3 regions of the Sphingomonas sp. LM7 genome follow, and region 2 is predicted to be linked to each of the others. Evidence: riboswitches for the same ligand, from Rfam matches in the RefSeq annotation. Region 2 holds a riboswitch; each other region holds the start of a gene.
What was found. Region 2 has a riboswitch for cobalamin ahead of BXU08_RS08280 (acyl-CoA thioesterase). Riboswitches for the same ligand answer to the same signal wherever they lie in the genome.
Positions count from the first base shown of each region.

Region 1: another riboswitch for cobalamin. It lies ahead of BXU08_RS18370 (TonB-dependent siderophore receptor); the one in region 2 lies ahead of BXU08_RS08280 (acyl-CoA thioesterase).
Region 3: another riboswitch for cobalamin. It lies ahead of metE (5-methyltetrahydropteroyltriglutamate--homocysteine S-methyltransferase); the one in region 2 lies ahead of BXU08_RS08280 (acyl-CoA thioesterase).

Region 1 covers NZ_CP019511.1:3,956,439-3,961,244, reverse strand. Annotated here, with positions in the region: gene BXU08_RS18375 (methyl-accepting chemotaxis protein) at 1-1,283, opposite strand, end outside; cobalamin riboswitch at 1,389-1,577, shown strand; gene BXU08_RS18370 (TonB-dependent siderophore receptor) at 1,694-3,535, shown strand; gene BXU08_RS18365 (ABC transporter substrate-binding protein) at 3,610-4,359, shown strand; gene BXU08_RS18360 (iron ABC transporter permease) at 4,466-4,806, shown strand, end outside.
Region 2 covers NZ_CP019511.1:1,821,337-1,826,142, reverse strand. Annotated here, with positions in the region: gene BXU08_RS08285 (TonB-dependent receptor domain-containing protein) at 1-1,654, opposite strand, end outside; gene BXU08_RS08280 (acyl-CoA thioesterase) at 1,832-2,596, opposite strand; cobalamin riboswitch at 2,704-2,907, opposite strand; gene BXU08_RS08275 (hypothetical protein) at 2,926-3,195, opposite strand; gene BXU08_RS08270 (DUF4424 domain-containing protein) at 3,238-4,179, opposite strand; gene BXU08_RS08265 (nuclear transport factor 2 family protein) at 4,179-4,640, opposite strand; gene BXU08_RS08260 (hypothetical protein) at 4,795-4,806, shown strand, end outside.
Region 3 covers NZ_CP019511.1:249,281-254,086, reverse strand. Annotated here, with positions in the region: gene metE (5-methyltetrahydropteroyltriglutamate--homocysteine S-methyltransferase) at 1-1,678, opposite strand, end outside; cobalamin riboswitch at 1,785-1,987, opposite strand; gene BXU08_RS01120 (mandelate racemase/muconate lactonizing enzyme family protein) at 2,042-3,217, opposite strand; gene BXU08_RS01115 (IclR family transcriptional regulator) at 3,339-4,169, shown strand; gene BXU08_RS01110 (dihydrodipicolinate synthase family protein) at 4,210-4,806, opposite strand, start outside.

The DNA of each region.
Region 1 (4,806 bases), 2.0 Mb from region 2:
TCCAGCTCCGTCGAGAGCGCACCCGCATCATGATGCAGCCGCGCGGCGAGCGCATGCATGTCCCCGGCGCTGTCCGAAGCCACGCGCGACGTGCCGCCGATCGCCTCGACATCGTTGCGGATCGCCGTGCTGGCACCCACTGCTTCCTCGACATTGCGCGCGATCGTGCGCGTGGCGCCTTCCTGCGCGACGATCGCCGCCTGGACGCCCGCGGCAAGGTCGACCATCGATGCGATCGCGTCCTCGACCTGGACATGGCCCAGCGTGACATCGTCGATGCCCCGGCGGATCTCGTCGACATGCGCGGCGATTCTGCCCGCGGCGACTCCGGTCTGGTTGGACAGCTGCTTCACTTCGTTGGCGACCACGGTGAAGCCCCGCCCCGCCTCGCCCGCGCGCGCTGCCTCGATCGTCGCGTTGAGCGCCAGCAGGTTCACTTGCCCGGCAATGTCGCTGATCAGCGCGATCACCGAATCGATCGTCTGCGCCGCGCGGTGCAGCTCGCGGGTGCGGGCACTGCCGGCGCGGACCAGCGCCGATACCTTGCCCGCCGCGGCTTCGGCGGCCTGGGTGCTGCTTTCGATATGCTCCAGCGAGCCCGCCAGCTCGCGCCCGCGCGCGGCGATCTCGCGCATATTGTCGCTGGTCTGCGACGCGGCCGAAGCAACTGCGACGGCGCGGTTGCCCACTTCGGCGGCGCGATCCGCGCTCGATGCGGCGCTGCGCTGCAGCTCCGCCGACAGCCCACCCAGTGCCTGCGCCAGCGTCGCGACTTCGCCTTCGAACCGCTCGCTGGCGCGCTCGATCCGCTCGGCGCGCGCGACGCGGGTGGCAGCACTGCTGCGCTCATATTCTGCCGCGAGATGGAGCAGGCGGCGATTGCCGATCACTGCCGCCAGCCGGCCGCCCCGCGTCAGGATCATCCCTTCGCTGCCGCTTGCCGCGCGATAGGCGTGGAGCAGCGCGCCGATATCGGTCGCGGCTTCGGCGACCGGGCAGGCGCGGACATGTCGCACGACGCCATGCCCGAAATAGGGATTGCGCAGCAGCGCGTGGCCGAACGGATTGAGCAGCAGGCGCCGCACGTCCTTCTCGAAGATCGCGCCGACCGGGCGGTGCGACGCATCGACCACCGGCATCAGCCGCAGGTCGGTGTCCGAGTTGAACAGATCGACTGCCTTGAACAGCGAATCCTCCAGCGTCAGCCAGGGCGGATCGGCTTCGGCATCGGTGAGCCAGCCCGGATTCGGGTCTGGCTGCGGAGCAAGTTGGGCGACCTTCATGGCCCCTGCCCTACGCCGTGCTGGTAAACGCGGACTTCACCGTTGGTTACACAACCGTGACAATTGGAATTTTTTCGCAGTTGCAGCGAGCGCACGCCCCGCGTAGAGGCCGCGGCCGTGACGGGTGTCCCCTGCGAGGGGGATGAAAAGGGAACTCGGTTCAAACCCGAGGCTGCCCCCGCAACTGTAACCGGCGAGCGTTAGCGTCATCATGCCACTGGAGTTTTTCCGGGAAGGCGGCGCGAATGCAGTGACCCGGGAGCCAGGAGACCTGCCAGTCACAGTCGATTCCTTTGCGCGGGCGGGGTGCACCGGGCGAACGAGGGCTATGCCCTTGCGTGAGCGACACCGTTTAACCGGGTCGCCGCGCCAGCTTTCGGCGAGACGACCCCTGACGAAGGTGTCTTACCGTGACCAAGTTCAAGCTGTTTCTCTATGCCTCGGCCGCATTGCTGCCGGCCGTGGCGCATGCCCAATCGGACGATGACCAGATCGTCGTCGTCGCATCGGGCGTCGAGCAGGAAGCCGAGACTACCGGCCGTTCGATCACCGTGCTCGACCGCGCGACGATCGAGACGCGCCAGACCGTCTCGCTGTCCGATCTGCTCGCCACCACCCCGGGCGTCACTTCGACGCGCAACGGCGGCCCCGGCGCGCTCACCGCAGTGCGCATTCGCGGCGCCGAGGATGCGCAAACGCTGGTGCTGATCGACGGCGTCCGCGCCAACGATCCCTCCTCGCCCAGCGCGGCGTTCGACTTCGGCAACTTGCTCACCAGCGCAGTCGAGCGTGTCGAGATCCTGCGCGGGCCCAACTCGGTGATCTGGGGCAGCCAGGCGCTGGGCGGCGTGGTGAATGTCGTGACGCAGGCGCCGGTGGACGGCATCGCGGCGCGCGCCAATGCCGAATATGGCTATGCCGATCAGATCTCTGCCAACGCCGCGATCGCAGCGGGCAATGATACGGTCCAGGGCGCGCTGACCGGCGGCTATTTCCGCACCGACGGCGTCTCGCAGGCCGCCTCGGGCACCGAAGCCGACGGCTATCGTCAATATAATGCCAGCGGCCGCCTTCGCGTCGAGTTCGCACCGGGCTTCGGCGCCGACCTGCGCGGCTATTACGCCAATTCGCGTCTCGAGATCGACGGCTTCCCTGCCCCGGCGTACAGCTTCGCCGACACCGACGAATATACCACCGGGCAGGAGCTGTATGGCTATGCCGGGCTGTTCGCTGATTTCGGTCCACTTTCGAACCGCGTCGCCTTCACCATCGCCGACATCAACCGCGACGGCTTCGATCCGTCGATCCCGGGCGACGGCCCCGCCTATCTCTATCGCGGCCGTAGCGAGCGCTACGAATATCGCGGCGACGCAAAGCTGGTCGACCAGCTCCGCGTGACCTTCGGTGCCGAGCGCGAGAATCTGCGCTTCTATGACGGCGCCGATACGTACCGCGCCGACATCACCAGCTTCTACGGGCAGGCGATCGTCACGCCGGTCGAAGCGGTGACGCTCACCGCGGGCATCCGCAACGACGATCACAGCCGCTTTGGCGGGCAGACGACCTGGGGCGTCAATGCCGCGGTCAAGCCGCTCGACAATACCCTGCTCCGCGCCAGCTATGGCGAGGGCTTCAAGGCGCCGACGCTCTATCAGCTGTTCGCGCCCTTCTACGGCACCGACACCCTCCAGCCCGAGACCGCCAAGAGCTGGGAAGCCGGCATCGAGCAGTCGGCGCTCGGCGGCGCGGCGAAGCTGGGCGTGACCTGGTTCCACCGCGACACCCGCAACCAGATCGACTTCGACCTGGTCAGCTTCACCTACGCCAATATCGCCCGCACCAGCGCCGAGGGCGTCGAAATCGAACTCGCGCTCAAGCCGGTCGAGGCGTTTACCGTCACCGCCAACTACACCTATACCGACGCCGAGAACCGTTCGGCGGGCTATGAAGGCAACCAGCTGGCGCGCCGTCCGCAGGACACCGCCAGTCTCTCGGCCGATTACCGCCTGCCGTTCGGGCTTTCGCTGGGAGGCACGGTGACGATCGTCGGGGACAGCTTCAACGATCAGGGCAACTTCACTCCGATCGATGGCTTCGCGCTCGGCAGCATCCGCGCCGAGATGCCGATCGGCGATCGCTTCGCAGTGTACGGCCGTGTCGAGAACGTCACCGACGAGCAGTACGAAGTCGTCTCTGGCTACGGCACCTATGGCCGCGCAGCCTATGCCGGCGTGCGGATCAAGCTCAACTGATGCGGGTTGCCGCGCTTCTCTGCCTCATGGCAGCCGGATGCGCGGCGCAGCCTTCGCCGCACGGAGGCGGGATCGTGTCGCTTAATCCGTGCGCCGATGCGATGCTGGTCGAACTGATCCCGCCCGACCGCATCGCCGCGATCAGCCATTATTCGCGTGACCCCGGCGCGTCCTCGATTTCGATGGAGGTCGCGCGCCGGTTCGCCGTCAACCATGGCACCGCCGAGGAAATCCTCGCGCTGCGACCCGATCTCGTCATCGCCGACAGCTTCACGTCGCCCTCGACCCGCGAAGCCTTCGCCCGGGCCGGCCTGAAGACACTCTATCTCGGCTGGGCGAGCACGATCGACCAAAGCAAGGCGCAGGTCCGCGAGATCGCCGCCGCAGTCGACGCCGTTCCCGCCGGCGAGGCGATGCTGTCGCGGATCGACAAGGCGGTGACTGATGCACAGACCGATCGCCCGCTCGTCCCTGCCCTGCTCTGGATCGGCGGCAATACCGTGTCCGGCGGCGGCACCCTGCTCGACGAGATGATGGTCAAGGCAGGCTTCAGCGACCATGCTGCGCATTATGGGCTCCAGAATACCGGCTATCTTCCGATCGAACATGTCGTGGTCGATCCCCCGCGGGTGATGCTCGTCCCTGACCAGTCCGGCCGCGACGCCGGCTCGCGCGCGGCGCAGATGCGCGGCTGGGCACTCGCCCGCGCGCGCGCCAAGGTCCACCATGCGCGGTTCGAGCGCAGCCTCGTCAATTGCGGCGGGCCGGTGATCGCAAAGGCGATGACGCGGCTGGCCGAAGTGCGGCGCGAGGCGGGCGAATGAGCCAGTCACCCTCACCCTTCCCACCCAGCCATGCCGGACAGGCCCCTTACTTCTCTCGGGAGAGGGACGGAGGCGCAAAGCACCGGAAGAGTGAAGGTGAGCGGTCATGAACCGACCTCTCCTCCTGATCCTCCTCACCACCCTCGTCACTCTGCTCTTCGCCGGCTCGCTGATGGCCGGCAAGATCTGGGTGCCCCCCGCCGCTTGGTTCTCGAACGACCCGCGCTGGTGGATCGTCGCCGAACTCCGCCTGCCCCGCGCGATCCTCGGCCTCGCGATCGGCGCTGCGCTCGGCCTCACCGGCGCGGTGCTCCAGGGCTATCTGCGCAACCCGCTCGCCGATCCGGCAGTGGTCGGCGTCTCCTCCTCCGCTGCGCTCGGCGCGGTGGCGGCGATCGTCATCTTCGCCGCCAGCGCACCGCTCGTCATCTTCGGCGCCGCGATGGT
Region 2 (4,806 bases):
GGCGCCGTTCTGCCTTCAGGTTCGGGTTTCCGCCGGCGAAGGCAGTGACGAGGACGCTCTCGCCGGTCACGAAATCGAAGAAGGGCGTGTTGGGCGTCGTGACGATCGGGCTTGCCAGCGAAACCAGAGCGGGGGCGTTGCGCGCGTTCGCGATGGACGCGACAAGCTGGATGCGCGGCATGGGCTTCCAGTTGAGGCCATAGCTGGTTTCGACGAACGCGCCGAAGCGGCTCACGCTGTTAAGCCCCGCCTTGGCATCCAGCGACAGTCCCATGGTGACCGGCACGTTGAGCGCGACGCTGGCGCCACTCTGGAAGCGGCCGAGCCGTGCCGAGCTCGTCGCAATCGCCTGCGTCGTCCGGTCTGCTCGGGCATGTTGCGCGGTGGCTGCGGCGGTGAGCGTCACATGGCCGGCAGGGACGGCGAACAGCGTTCCGTTCATCACCACCCGCATGTCCGCGTTGGTCAGGATCGTGCGCGACCGCTCGTCGGGAAGAAGGGGCGACTGGCTTGTCCCGAAACGCGCAAAGGGGTCTGTGCCATCGGCGATCCGGGCCGTGAGTCCGGCAATATCGACATTGCCGCGCGTGACCGATTCGAGCTGTTGCCGATCGATGCTGGCCGTGAGGTTCCAGCCCCATCCGCTGAACGTGCCGGATCCTCCCAGCGCGGCACGGGCGATCGTGCTGGTGGTGCGCTGGCGGACCGGCCCTGCTTCGTCGAGGTAGCGATGGAGCAGGATATCGGCGTCGAACGGAGAATAGGGATTGGCCGCAGCAATCGGCAGGATCGCAGCCGGCAATCCCTGGACGGAGCGTTCGCGCTTTCGCTCGAGCGATGCCGCAAAGGATGCTGTGGTATTGCTGCCGATCGGGCTGGCGATCGCGCCGCCCAGCTTCCAGCTTTGCTGGTTCGGAATGAGCGTGCGGAACGCGGCGGTATCGGTGATGCGCGGGGTCCCCGCATTGTCGAGATACGCCGCCAGATCGCCGCGGCCGGCGGGATCGGACGGGACCGGCGCGACGAGGACCGGGCCGCCGGCCAATGCAGTGAGGCGCGGATCGATCGCGCCGCCCGCTGCGCCCGTCACATTGCCGATCGTATCGAAATACAGCGCCGGGTCCGCCACGATGCGGCGTTCGTTCTGGCGCAGTTCGGACGTTCCGGTATAGCTTCCGGTCAGGGTCAGGCGGCGCTGGTTGCGGATGCGCGTGATGCCCGCGGTTTCGCTGTGATTTGCCGAGCCGCCTTCGGTCGCGGCCTGGTAGTTCGATTTGAGCTCGACTGCGCCGAACCGGTCCTTGGTGATGAAATTGAGCACCTTGCGGGTGGGCGGATAGCCGAATTTGGTCGCGACCGACGCGGGGAAGCTCTCGAACTGCCGAAAGGCTTCCATCGGCATCTCGAATATCTCGAACGTGCTGGCGGGCAGGCGGCCATTGAGCGTGTAGATAGGCTGCGCGCCGTCGGGGGCGAGGCCCAGCTTCTTGACCAGTTCGGCTGCGCCGACGACGCCGAGCTTGCGGATCGCGTCGGCATCGAGCCGCATGGTTGGCAGGACATCGGTGTCGATCGAGCCGGGCAACCGGCTGGCCCGCACGACGATGTCGGCGTCCGGCTGCTCGGGCACGCTTTCCTGGGCAACGGCCGGCATTGCGAAGGGCGTACCGAGTGCCGCGGCAATCGCGCACAGTAGATCGCGCTTGCCCGCCCTCCGGGACGGGGGCGCCGCACCTCTGAACTCCACGCGCCGCCTTCCCCGCCTCCGCCGTGAACGCAGAAGTATCATCGTATACGATATATGCAACTGGCAGGCCGTTAGGGTAAGAAGTTACTCCGCATGCCATTGCTTCGGCCGGCCCTCGCTGTCGACGGCGACCATGGTGAACACAGCAGTGGCGGACTGGCGTCGCTCGCCGGTCATCAGGTTCTCGGCCCACAGCTCGACGCCGACGCGCAGCGAGCTTCGTCCGGTCATCTGGACGCGCGCGGCGAGTTCGACCATCTCGCCGGCGCGGATCGGCGAGGCGAAGTCGATCCGGTCGGATGCGGCCATCACCATTACTGCGCGGGCGCGCCGCGAGGCAGCGATGAAGGCCGCCTTGCCCATCATCTTGAGCGCGTCGCCGCCATAGAGCGTGCCGTAATGGTTGGTCTGGGGCGGGAAGACCATCTCGGCCATGCGCAGGATATCGCCGGGCTGCTCGGGCCGCGCGGCGGGGAGCGGCGGCAAGGGCAGGCGCGTGTCCGGGCCCCTGACCGCCACGAGCGTGAAGCGGCCGCGCGTGCAGGGCCGGCGCTCGCCGGACACGGGATTTTCCGCGACCAGCTCGACTTCGACATCGAGCGAGGCATTGCCGACGCGGACGACGCGGCCGGTCGCCTCGACCATGTCGCCGGCCCTGGCAGGGGCGGCGAAGTCGATCTTCTCGGAGGCGGCGGTGACGAACGGCGCGCGGCCGTGGCGCGTCGCGGCGAGGAACGCGACCTTGTCCATGTGGGCGAGCGCGACGCCGCCGAACAGCGTGCCGTGATGGTTGGTGTCGCCCGGAAACACCATGTCGATCAGGCGGACGGGACTATCGGTATCGGTCATGCTTTTCCTGCCTTCGGAGGCGGGATAGGCAGGCGCACGCACCGGACGCACGCCGCCGGCGAGCCGGCCACGGCGGGGCAAGCGGCCGAACCGGGCACCCCGCCGGTGGGTCGTTATCGCGCCGAGGCAGGTCTCCTGGCTCGCGGATCGACACGAACGGTCTGGCCTTCCCGGCGAGTGAACCCGCCAGTGACACGCATCGACCGCCGCTCACCGCTTACAGTTGCGGGGGCAGCGCCGGCATCGCACCGGCTTCCCGTCTTAGCTCCGACGCAGCGACGCGGCGGAGAACCTCGACGGTTCCGCCTTCCGCGCCATCGGGGTCGCCGTCAAGCGTCTGGTTCGGCCTGATCGGCGGCGAACAGGTCCATGAAGTTGCGCGCGGCTTCGCGATCGGCTTCGTCGGCGAACGCGACGTCGAGATCGGGGGCGCTGCCGAGGATGTGGAGCAGCGCCCACAAGGCGAAGCGGCGGTTGCGGTCCTTTTCGAGGCCGAGATCGACGCGGATGCGCTCGGTGCCCTCGGCGAGCGCGTCGGGGTTGAGCGTCGCGGGGTCGGCGCTCCCGAAATAGCGGCGAAGCTGGTCGTCGAAATCCATGGCGCCTTGCCTAGGCCCGTGCGCGCGGGGCGCAAGGGGGTGTTATAGGGCGGCGGGCGCCAGGAACAGCACCGCCAGGTCGCGATCGGGGCGCCAATTGGTCTTGCGCATCTCGAACCGGGTTGGCCCGATCTTGCGGACGCCGTCGCCGCAGAAGCTGACGAGGTCGCGCGGGTCTTCCTTGTCTACGACGAGGCGGAAGCTGCCGATCGGCTTCTTCCAGTTGCCGCCGGTGACGAGGATATAATCGACCCAGTTCTCGCGATAGTGGCGTTGCTTGGCTTCCGCGGCGCGCAGCGTGGCGAGCAGCGGGGGATCGACGCAGTAGCGCGCGATATTGGGGTCCTTCGCGTCGCTGCCGAGCAGGGTGGCGACGGTGCCGCCGACCGAGGGGCGATAGACATGCTCGATCGCCACCGGCATGCCGGCAGGGAAGCGCTGGAGCCAGTGATAGGTGGTCTGCAGCGTCCAGCCGGGGCGGTCATTGTCGTCGATCAGGCCGAGCTGGACCGCCTCGCGGCGTCTGGCGGGCGTAAGGCGGGCGAGCGCGGTCTCCGTCTCGTCGGCGTGGGGGCGCAGCGGAATCGCGTTGGCGCGCAGCCAGCCGGTTCGATCGGTGGTGCCGACCAGCGCCTTGTGCTCGATCTCCATCGCAACGGGCTTGCCATCGACTTGCGTGGAGAAGCCGAGGAAATTGTCGGTGCCGTCGATGGGGATCGCGACATCGCCGTCGAAGAAGCCCGGCCCGCCGATCGCGGGAAGCGGGAAGGCGACGCGCACCGTGGTGTCGCGCCCGCTGGTGTTGACGAACTGATAGCGGACACGGATCTGGCTTCGCGAGATGTGGAGGTCCTCCGAGCGCATCTCGATCGCGTCGGTCCTGGTCAGGACCAGTCCGCCGGCAGCGAGCTCGGCGGTGCTGTCGTTGGCGAGGGCGGCGGCGCAGGCGAGCAAGGCGCAGGCAGCGAGCAGCGGCTTGAGCATCACCTGGCGACCGGGAGGCGGGTGACCTGGATGTGGACGGCGCGCCACTGACCATCGATCCGGCGGAAAATGTCGGTGAAGCGCAGGGCGCTGGCGAAGCGCGTGCCGTCCGAGCTGCCGGTGAGAGTGGTTTCTGCGGTGACGAGGAATGCGTCTGGGCCGAGCGCGACCACGCGGCGGTCAAGCAGCACGGCCGGATCGAAGCGATCGCCCGGTGCGGTCCAGCCGGCAATGAAGCCGCGCTTGTCGAGACGCTTGCCGCTGCCGTCGATGAAGATCAGGTCGTCGGCGACCATCCGTTCGAGCGCCGCCGCGTCGCTGGTCAACTGCGCGCGGTCGAAGGCATCGGCGACTTGCAGCGGCGTCTCCGCCGTGGGCAGGACCCGGGCTTGTGGTACGGGCCCCAGCGCTACGGGCGACGCGAGCATCGCGGCTGCCGCCATTCCCAATAGTGCGTACATTCGCCGTCCGTCCCCTGTGCATGCCTGGGCACGGCTTAACGGAGCCGGGCGGCGTCACAAGTGGATTTGCGCACTGCCAGCCTCGGGTAGAATGCGTGGCATGGGTTGCGGAGGTCGAGCTCGGCTATCAGGATGTGCATCGAGGGGGCGAAGGATGACTGGGCGC
Region 3 (4,806 bases), 1.6 Mb from region 2:
GCATGCCCTTGACCGGCTTGTCCGTCAGGCTCTGGGCATAGCGCCACCACTCTACGGTCATCGGCGTCGGCCGCGAGACATCGCCGTACAGGATCGGCGGCCGCACGCAGCGCGAGCCATAGCTCTGCACCCAGCCGTTCACCGTGAACGCGAAGCCCGACAGCTTCTCGCCGAAATACTGGACCATGTCGTTGCGCTCGAACTCGCCATGGACGAGCATGTCGAGCCCCACTTCCTCCTGCCAGGCAATCGCCCGCGCGGTCTCCTCCCGCAGGAAAGTCTCGTAAGCGGCCGCATCGAGCTCGCCACGGTTGAACCGCGCACGGGCATTGCGAACCTCGGCAGTCTGTGGGAACGAACCGATCGTCGTCGTCGGATAGGCCGGCAAGTCGAGCACCGCAGCCTGCGCGGCAAGCCGCTCGGCAATGTCCGACGCGCGCGCATGCATCTCCGCGGTGATCGCCGCCACGCGCTCGCCGACCGCGGCATTGTGCACCCGCGGCGAGGCCTTGCGATTGGCCGCCGCCCGCGATGCCTCGGCGAGCTCCCCGGCGACGCTGTCGCGCCCCTCGTTGAGCGCACGCTTGAGCAGCGTCAGCTCCTCGACCTTCTGCACCGCAAAGGCGAGCCATTGCGTGACCTCGGCATCGAGCTTCTTCTCCAGCGCCAGGTCGACCGGCACATGGAGCAGCGAGCAGGACGGCGCGAGCACCAGGTCGCGCGTCGCGGCGATCGGCTCGATCCGCGCCAGCAGCGCGTCGAGATCGGCACGCCAGACATTGCGCCCGTCGATCACTCCCAGCGACAGCAGCAGCCCCCTGGGCGCCGCCTTGAGCAGCGGATCGAGCTGTTCGGGCGCGCGGACCAGATCGACATGCAGCCCGGCCACGGGCAGCGCCGCCGCGAACGACAGATTGTCGCCCAGCCCACCGAAATAGGTGCTCAGCATCAGCTTGGGTCCGCAGCGCGACAGCTTGGCATAGGCCCGGGTCAGCGCCCGCCGCTGCTTCTCGTCGAGATCGAGTACGAGCACCGGCTCGTCGATCTGCACCCATTCCGCGCCGGCCTGGGCGAGATGCCCGAGGATCACCGAATAGAGCCCCAGCACTTCGTCGAGCGCGTCGAACGGATCGACATCGCGGCCCTTGGCGAGGCTCAGCCAGGTCACCGGCCCGAGCAGCACAGGCCGCGTCTCATATCCCTGCGCCTTGGCCTCGCGATATTCCTCGATCACCTTGAGCCGGTTGAGCGCAAGCTTCTGCCCCGCGACGAGCTCGGGCACGAGATAATGGTAATTGGTGTCGAACCACTTGGTCATTTCGCACGCAGTGACGCTGCCGTGGCCACAGCCATCGTCATGATCTCCGGTGGTCCCGCGTGCCATCGCGAAATAGGTCGCGAGATCCGCCTCGCCATCGGCACTGCGGTAGCGCTCGGGAATCGCGCCGAGCATCACGCTGGTGTCGAGCACATGATCGTAAAGCGAGAAGTCGTTAGAGGGCAGCCAGTCGGCACCGAGCGCCTTTTGCCGCGCCCAGGCGGCGGTGCGCAGCCCGGAGGCGGCGTCGAGAAGCTCGGCCTTCGTGGCCTTGCCACTCCAATATGCCTCGAGCGCGTGCTTGAGCTCGCGCCGCGGCCCGATGCGCGGAAAACCCAGTGTTGCAACAGTGACGGTCATGCTCTTCAACCCCGAAGAAAGGCGGAAGGCTTGGACCAGACACGAGCACACGCTCCGGGACGGCCCGCAGCGACATGCAAGCGGCCAGCCCGGGCACCCCGCCGGTGGACGTTATCGCGTCGAAGGCAGGTCTCCTGGCTCGCGGGTCACAGCTGACGGTCCGTCTTCCCAAGGCAAGCCTCAGTGACATCGTGGACCACAGCTCACCGCTTACAGTTGCGGGGGCAGCGCCGGTATTTCACCGGCTTCCCGTCTTAGCTTCGACGCAGGGCACGCCCCGGCCGAAGAACCTTGACCCGCGCTGGATCGCACCACGCGCCGGCCCCGTCAAGCAAGATATAAAGATCTCTTTATATGATGCGTTCAGCTGAGCTGGGTCGCATTGGCCCAGAAGCGCTCGTTGGGTTCGACGCCCAACCCCGGACCCTCGGGAATCGCGAAATAGCCCGCCTCGCATTCTAGCCTGCCCGTCATCAGCGAAGCCGAATGCGGGAAGATGCTGTGCTGATATTCGTGCCACGGCAGGTTGGTCAGCGTCGCCGAGGCATGAAGGCTGGCGGCGGCGAAGATTCCCGCGCCGATCGTGGCGTGCGGAATGACCTGCGCGTGGAAGGCCTGGGCAAGCTGCGACATGCGCATGAATTGGGTGACGCCGGTATGTCCCATCTCCGGCTGCACGATCCCCACGGCACGCCGCTCCAGCCTAGCGCGGGCGTCATAGACGGTGCGCCACTCCTCGCCCGCAGCGACGGGGATCGGCGAATGCGCGGCGATGTCGGCGAGCCCGGCGACATCCTCGGTCTTGCACGGCGCCTCGATGAACCGCAGGTCATAGGGCCGTAGCCGCTCGATCAGCGCGATCGCGTCGGCGGGCGAATACATCCAGTGGCAGTCGAGCATCAGCGCGACATCGGGGCCCAGTGCCTCGCGCAATGCCGCAATCTCCTGGACCAGGCTGCCATAGGTCACCACTGCGGCGATCTTGACCGCGCCGAAGCCCTGATCGACGAAGCTCCTTGCCAGCGCGACCCGTTCGTCGAGCGTCTTGCGCGGCAGCCCCGAAATATACGCCGGAATGCGATCGTGATGCCGCCCGCCGAGAAGCTGGTTCAACGGCAATCCGGTCAGCTTGCCGAACAGGTCCCACAGCGCGATGTCGACCGCGGCGATCGCGTCGAGCCAGAAGCCGCCGGTATAGCCGCGCACGCGCATCAGATCGTAGAGGTCGTCCCAGATCGCCTGCACGTCATAGGGCGTGCGTCCGGCGACGAACGGCGCGATCAGGTCCTCGATCAGCGCGTGCAGCGCCTTGGGCGCGACCAGGCCATAAGTCTCGCCCCAGCCGACCAGCCCCGATTCGAGCGTGACGCGCACCACCAGCGAACGCATCTCGACCGGATAGACGGTGCGGTTGCCGCGGCGCACGATATAGCCGCGCGTGTTGACCGCTTCGCCAGGGCCGAGCGCGCCGAGGTAGGTCGCCTCCTGCGGGATCTTCACCGAAAACACGTCGATCGAGCGAATGCGATTGTCGGGCACTTGGGCTCCCCTCTCCTGGTTGCAGACAGCCTAGGCCCATGAAGCTTTTATAGCAACGACAAAGCTGCAGTGTTTCGCATCGCCGTGGACGCTCGCGCGGACAACGGCTAGCATACCCCCTATGACAGCAACACCTCCCGGTCCCGCGGCGGACGAGCGTGCGAAGCGCGGGCGCGCCAAGGCAGGCGCACAGCCCAACCAGAGCCTGATCGATGGCATCACCGTCCTCCAGGCGCTCGCCATCTCGCGCGATCCGGTCGGCTGCCGCGAAGTAGCGCGGCGCGTCGGCATGGAGACCACGCGCGTCAATCGCCTGCTCAAGACGCTCGCCTATCTCGGTATCGCGCGGCAGACGTCCGACCGCAAATACCGCGCCGGCGCGGGGATGACCGTGCTCGCCGCGCAGAGCCTGTTCGCTTCGGGGCTGCTGCGCCGATCGCTGCCGGCGCTCGAGGAGCTGCGCCGCTTCGGCCATACCGTCGCGATGGGCGTGCGCTGGCGCGACAATGTCAGTTACCTGTTCCACGCGCCGCCCAACATGCCCGCCAACGACGCGCTCGGCCGCATCGGTCTCTATCCCGCTACGCGCGGCGGCATCGGCATGGCGCTGCTCGCCGCGATCGAGGACGACGAAGTCGCCGAAGTCTATGGCAGCGATCCGATCCCGGGCTATGACGACCTGCCCCATCTGCTCGCCGCGCTGGATGGCGTGCGCGCACAGGGATTTGCCCGTCTCAAGGTCAAGGAATCGCCCGAACAGCATACCGTCGCGGTAACCGTCGGCACGACTGCCTTCGCGGCGATCGGCCTGTCGGGCTGGATTCCCGAGCCGGCGATGCCCGAGCTGCTCGACGCCCTGCGCGCCGCCGCGGTCAAGATCGAGCAGAGCGGCGACGAAACAGGCTCGACTGCCCCGGCAGAGACGATCCTGGACTATCGCATCGCGGTATAACTGCGCAAATTCCCCTCCCTGCAAAGGGAGGGGGAAGCACTTACGCCAGCTTCGCCTCCAGCCGCCCGAGCAGCACTGCCAGCTCCGTCAGATCGGCGGCGTCGAACGCCGGCCCCGGCGCCCGCGTATAGGCCGAATCGATCACGCCGCGGCTGCGCAGGATTTCCTTGGTAAGCCGCCAGCGGAACACTGCCTGCACCATCAGGATCGGCAGCATCGCCTCATAGACGCGCCGCACTTCCTCCGCGTCGCCGCGCCGATGCGCCGCCATTAGCGCGACATGCGCCTCGGGGGTCTCGGCAGCCGGCATCGTACCTACTGCACCGCGACCGAGCTCATCGACGATATAGCGACCGCCCGCACCGCCGAACACGCCCGCCAGTCGCGCGTCGCCTTCCTCCAGCAGCGCAGTGATGCGCTGGCCGCACGGCATATTCTCTTCCTTGACCCAGGCAATCGCATCGGTGTGCGAGACGATGTGGAGCACGTCGGCGGGATCGAGGCCCAGCCCCATCGGCGCCGGCGCGTTCTGGAGCATCAGCGGCAGCCCTGCGCGCGCGCCCAGTGCCGAGTAGAAACCGGCCAGCGCATCCAGGTCGCGCCCGACGGCCCTGGGTGTCATTACCATCGCCGCGCT